Linked DNA regions of Sinobacterium norvegicum. The protein of the gene in region 1 interacts with the protein of each later gene in a pairwise test. Links are inferred from orthologs where the notes say so. Each region holds a gene or a part of one and is shown in the gene's direction. Other genes may lie near its edges.

Evidence for each region. Proteins that work in one complex are often made in the same cells at the same time.
Region 2: the proteins of mrcB (region 1) and L9P87_RS16375 interact in binary tests that used the Escherichia coli proteins (3 or more experiments, as listed by UniProt). The link is inferred for Sinobacterium norvegicum from one-to-one orthologs.

Annotation. Positions count from the first base shown.
Region 1 is NZ_CAKLPX010000004.1:14,780-17,833, reverse strand. It holds mrcB (penicillin-binding protein 1B), read left to right. Parts: upstream 1-374; coding sequence 375-2,735; downstream 2,736-3,054. Other genes in the region: L9P87_RS14615 (tetratricopeptide repeat protein), read left to right, coding at 2,815-3,054; L9P87_RS14625 (adenosine kinase), read right to left, coding at 1-188. UniProt on the Escherichia coli protein: Cell wall formation. Synthesis of cross-linked peptidoglycan from the lipid intermediates.
Region 2 is NZ_CAKLPX010000005.1:6,435-9,384, forward strand. It holds L9P87_RS16375 (peptidoglycan D,D-transpeptidase FtsI family protein), read left to right. Parts: upstream 1-589; coding sequence 590-2,311; downstream 2,312-2,950. Other genes in the region: rsmH (16S rRNA (cytosine(1402)-N(4))-methyltransferase RsmH), read left to right, coding at 1-280; ftsL (cell division protein FtsL), read left to right, coding at 288-593; L9P87_RS16380 (UDP-N-acetylmuramoyl-L-alanyl-D-glutamate--2,6-diaminopimelate ligase), read left to right, coding at 2,308-2,950. UniProt on the Escherichia coli protein: Essential cell division protein that catalyzes cross-linking of the peptidoglycan cell wall at the division septum. Required for localization of FtsN.

The DNA of each region.
Region 1 (3,054 bases):
CCACCGCTGGCGCGCTTGCTGGCGACAAGGTGGTCACTGAGATGCACCATGAGCTCGTTTTGACGAGCCTCGTCGACCAGCGTCATCAGGCCTTTTTCAATCTTGGCAGCAGCCAAAAACGCATCGTCGACCTCTATTTCTGTGTCGACAAGGCCGGCGCCGAGGCCGTAGATATGATATTTGCTCATGTTGATTCCTATTTTTATGACCCAGGCTGCGCCAACATTGCAGCGCCAATATTTTAAAGCGAAGATTATGCCTGTAGTCGTGGCTAAATTCAGCCATTATGTGTTGATAATGTGACGATAAAAAAACAACGCCAAAGATCAACGCGGTATACTGCCCACCACCATTTCAATGAGATAGCGAGTCCAATGCCAGCAGCACGTAAACCCCCGGCAAAGAAGCGACCAGCCAAAAAAACAGCGGCTAAAAAACGCAAGCCAGCCAGCAAAAAGGCCAAAGGTGGCGGTTTTAAGGTCTTTGTTTTCAAGTTAACGCTGGTGTTGGCCGTTGTTGGCTTTGCCTTTATTATTTTCCTCGATGCTCAGATTCGCTCAACCTTCAGTGGTAAGAAATGGGAAATACCCGCCAAGGTTTATGCCCGTCCTTTGGAACTTTATCAGGGCAAGGGGATTAGTCAGCAACAGGTGATAACCGAGCTGCGCAATGCCGGTTACAGGCCGGTAAGCAAGGTTTCACGGCCCGGTCATATGGCGGCCAGCGGTCAACGCTTGGACATTTACAGTCGCGAATTCTCGTTTTGGGATGGGGTGGAGCCGGCTCAGCGTTTATCACTGCAATGGCACAACGGTAAGCTAGAGCGCCTATCGGCCGATTACCGTGATGCCGACTTGATCAGGCTGGAGCCGCTACAGATTGGTGGTATTTACCCGAGCCACAATGAAGATCGGCTACTGCTTAAACTCGACCAAATCCCACTGTCGCTGCAGCAGATGTTGGTTGAGGTGGAAGATGGTGACTTTTATCAGCACTGGGGTATCTCTGTTAAGGCGATTGCCCGCGCCAGTGTCGCTAATATTAAGGCCGGTCGGGTGGTGCAGGGCGGCAGTACGCTGACGCAGCAGTTGGTAAAAAACTATTATCTGCACTCGGGCCGGAGTTTTTACCGCAAGGCAACAGAGGCGGTAATGTCGCTACTGTTGGAGTTGCACTACTCCAAAGAGGAAATATTACAGGGCTATTTCAACGAGGTATTCCTGGCCCAGGATGGTCCCCGAGCGATTCATGGCTTCGGTTTGGCGGCGCAGTATTATTTCAATAAGCCGATCGAAAACTTACGCCTGCCTGAGCAGGCATTGCTGGTTGCCTTGGTGCGAGGCCCCTCTTATTACGACCCTTGGCGCCATGGCGAGCGGGCAAAGAAACGCCGTAATTTGGTGCTCGATAAGTATGCCGAGGCGGGTTACATCGATGGCGAGGTATTGGCCTGGGCCAAGCGTGAGCCAATTGGTGTGGCCACCGGCAAAGAGAAGCATCGACTGCGTTACCCCGCCTATCTCGATTTAGTGCGGGAACAGTTGCGTCGTGATTATCACCCTGACGATTTATCGTCTAAGGGTTTGAATATTTTCACCAGTTTCGACCCGCAGGTGCAAACCGCCGCCGAGCAGGCGTTGGCTGAGCAAATTGTCTCCATCAGCAAGCGCTATAAGCTCGATAAAATGTCAGCCGATCAGCTCAACGGTGGGGTGGTGGTAAGCCATCCACAAACCGGCGAGGTGTTGGCCGTTGTCGGCGGCAAGAATGCCCGCTATGCCGGTTTCAACCGTGCTATCAACGCCAAGCGTCCTGTCGGCTCACTGATGAAACCCGCCGTCTACCTTGCCGCCCTCGAACAGCAGGATGATTATAATTTGATCACCCCGGTGCTCGATGAGCCTATTACCGTAGAGGGGCGTGACGGCTCGATCTGGCAGCCGCGAAATTACAGCAAGAAGAGTCATGGTCCGGTGCCGCTGCATCAGGCATTGACTCACTCTTATAACCAGGCGACGGCACAGCTGGGTATGGAACTGGGTATTGGCGAGGTGCTCGATGCCGCCAAAAGACTGGGGGTGGAATCGGCCCTGCCAAGAGTGCCGTCGGTGGTCCTCGGCAGCGGAGAGTTATCGCCTATCGAAGTGACTCAGATGTACCAAACCATTAGTTCCGGCGGTTTCTATTCGCCGCTAAAAACGATTCGCAATGTTACCAGCAACAGCGGTGAGCCATTAAATCGTTATCCCTTAGAATTGGAACAGCGCTTCGATGAACGGGTGATGCAGCTGATGCAATACAACCTACAAGAGGTGATGCGAGAGGGTACCGGTAAAAGCGCCTATCGAACACTGGGGAAAGATTTTAAGGTCGCCGGGAAGACAGGTACCACCAATGATTTACGCGATAGTTGGTTTGCCGGCTTTAGCGGCGATCGACTCGCTGTCGTTTGGCTGGGGAGAGATGACAATGCCCCGACACCTTTAACGGGTGCCACCGGTGCGCTGCCGGTATGGACGGCGATTATCGATCAGACCAGCAGCCGTGATATTCACTACCAAAAGCTGGAGGGAATGTCGTATCTGTGGGTCGATGAAAGCAGCGGTAGACTGTCGGCAAAATACTGCGATGGCGCTCGCTATCTGCCCTTTATCGAGAGCAGCGAACCAGAGGGCAGTAGCGGTTGCGGGCGGGCAACACAAATTAAAAACTGGTTTGGTAACTGGCTCAATTAACGCCGTTGCCCTTGAGGGTTATTAGTTGGCAGGCATATCGTTTATGATAAACGCTGAAACGAACGAAGTAGGCGGTAAAATGAAGGCCAAGTTATTATCCATAGCAGCTCTGTTAGTGATGACAGGTTGTAGCAGTACCACGACGGTGCCTGTCTCGGCGCCGAGTGATGATTCGTCGAAGCAGGTGGTGCCAGCTACGTCGACGCAACCCGCCTCCAGCCGCAACATTGAGCCGACGACAAAGTCGGCTAATAATGGTTCGCAGTCGGCAGTCGAGCGGTTGCTCGATCAAGCACAGCAACAGCAACAGCAGGGGCGC
Region 2 (2,950 bases), on another replicon or contig:
TGACTTGAAGGATATATTAGAGCAGGCGCTCGATGTTTTGGCCATTGGCGGACGTTTAGTGGTGATTAGCTTTCATTCGCTCGAAGATCGCATGGTTAAACGTTTTATCCGAGACCTGCAAAAAGGCCCGGTATTGCCAAGGCATATTCCTGTGACTCAGGCACAAATGGAGCCGCCAATTAAGGCCGTAGGTAAGGCAGTTAAGGCAAGCAAGGCAGAGGTTGAGGTTAATATTCGCTCGCGAAGCGCAATTATGCGTGTCGCAGTAAAGCTGAAGTAAGTTGGTCATGACAACAACGCCGTCAACAGCATTGCTTAATAGTCGCCGTTTTTCAGTGCCGTTGTTGATGGTTTTGTTGCTGGTCAATGTTGCCTCTGCGCTGGCCGTTGTTTACAGCACTCATTGGAATCGTCAGTTATTCGGTGAGTTGCAGGTTGTGCAGCGTGAGGCAGTGGCTATTGAGGCGGAATGGGGGCGGTTGCTGCTGGAAAATAGCAGTTTAGGTGCCTATGCAAGAATAGAGTCGATAGCAAGAAAACAGCTGTCGATGAAACAACCATCAATTGAAGAGACGGTGTTGGTGAAACAGTGACGGATCCTAGCAACAACAGTACAGCATCGTGGCGTTTCCATGTGGTATGGGCTGGGTTGTTGTGTCTTGCTGTTTTGCTCATCGCGCGGTTGCTGGGTTTGCAGGTGTTAGAGAGTGAGCGCGGCCGAGAGTTTTTGTTAGAACAGGGTGACCGCAGGGCAGTGCGAACAGAGCAGATTGTGGCTCATCGGGGTATGATTGCCGATCGCAATGGTGAGCCACTCGCAATCAGTACGCCGGTGGTCTCCGTTTGGGCTGACCCAACAATATTAAGCCAGCATCTCGATAGCCTGCCAATGTTGTCGACGGTTATTGGTATCGATCAATCAGTCTTTCAGGCCCGTGTAAAGCGGATGGCTAAACGACGCTTTATATATTTGCGCAGACATTTGACCCCGGTCGATGCTGATAGGGTAAAGGCGTTAAAGGTTCCGGGTGTATATTTTCAGCAAGAATACAAGCGCTATTACCCAGCAGGTGAGGTCGCAGCTCATATTGTTGGTTTTACAAATATTGATGATAAGGGTCAGGAAGGCCTCGAGTTAACTTACGACGGCCATTTGAACGGTGTGCCAGGTAAGAAGCGTATATTAAAGGATTTGCATGGCAGCCTGATTCGAGAACTGGATCAAATTCAGCCGGCCAAACCCGGTGAAAACCTCTATCTCAGTATCGATCTTCGGGTGCAGTATGTTGCCTATAAAGCATTAAAAAAAGCTATTAAATTACATCATGCCTCGTCTGGCTCGGTGGTGGTGTTAGACAGTCGTACCGGTGAGTTATTGGCGGCAGCCAATCAGCCCTCTTTTAACCCTAATAACCGAAATCGCTTAGACCCTGCGGCGTTGCGTAACCGTGTTGTTACCGATGTCTTCGAACCGGGCTCAACGGTAAAACCGTTGACGATTGTCGCGGCGCTAGAGAGTGGAAAATTCACGCCTGATACGATGATCAATACCAGCCCCGGGCATATTCGCGTCGGCAAGAAGACGTTATTGGATCCTGTTAACTATGGCACGATTGATGTTTCTAAAATCATCAAGAAGTCCAGTCAAGTTGGAACAACCAAGATTGCCCTCCAACTGGAGCCCGAAGTGGTTCGTAACGTTTTCTACAAGGCCGGGCTTGGGCAGGCAACGGGTACGGGGTTCCCCGGTGAGGGTGTCGGTGTCTTACCGAATCACCGCCGCTGGAGTGACATCGAGAGAGCGACTTTTTCCTTCGGCTATGGCTTGTCGGTAACGCCTTTGCAGCTGGCGCAATCTTATACAGTCTTTGCCAACCACGGAGTGAAAAAGCCGGTCAGTTTATTGCGAAGAGATACCGGTGTTGAGGGGGTTGCAGTGACGTCGCCCAAGGTGGCTGATGATATTTTAACCATGATGCAATCAGTCACTGAGAAGGGTGGCACTGGAACGCGGGCGGCGGTTAAGGGGTATAGTGTAGCCGGAAAATCCGGTACCGCGCACAAGGCGGCTCGCGGCGGCTATAGCGAAAACGAATACACAGCAGTCTTTGCCGGCTTAGCTCCTGTCAGCGATCCGCGGATTATTGTCGTTGTGGTCGTGAATGATCCCAAGGCTGGCCAGCATTACGGTGGCCAGGTAAGTGCGCCAGTATTTGCCGATGTGGTTGAGAACACATTGGGCCTGTTAGGCTCATCGCCAGATCAGATTGGTGATTACAAGCCCGCACAGCTGATGGCGGGGCGGATATGATGATGAGAAAGCTATCTGACTTTATGCCTCAGGCGCTGGTTTATAGCGATATGGCTGTAACCGGCATGACGCTGGATAGCCGGCATGTTGAGCCTGGGTTTTTATTTGTGGCATTAGCAGGGCGTACCGTCGATGGTCGCCAGTATATTGATAGTGCGCAGCGTGCTGGTGCTGTGGCTGTATTGGTTGAAGACTCAGCTTTTGAAGCCGGCACTGACATAACCATCCCGATGATTAAGGTACCCAATCTAGCTGAGCGATTGGCTGAAATAGCGCAGCGCTTTTATCGCAGCCCTTTTCAATCGCTGTCTGTTGTTGGTGTTACCGGCACCAATGGTAAAACATCGTGTAGTCAGTTAGTCATGCAGTTATTGCATGCGCTCGGTAATCATTGTGCCGTGTTGGGAACAACTGGCTGGGGCGTTGGAGCAGTGACTGAACCGTCTACACACACGACGCCCGATACTGTGTCGCTACAAGCCATTGGGGCCGATCTGGTTGCGCGAGGAGCTACAGCTCTGGCGATGGAAATATCTTCCCATGCCCTTGATCAGGGGCGAATTGATGGCGTTGAAATAGATACGGCTGTTTTCACTAATTTAAGCCGAGATCATTTGGATTATCATATTTCGATGGAGG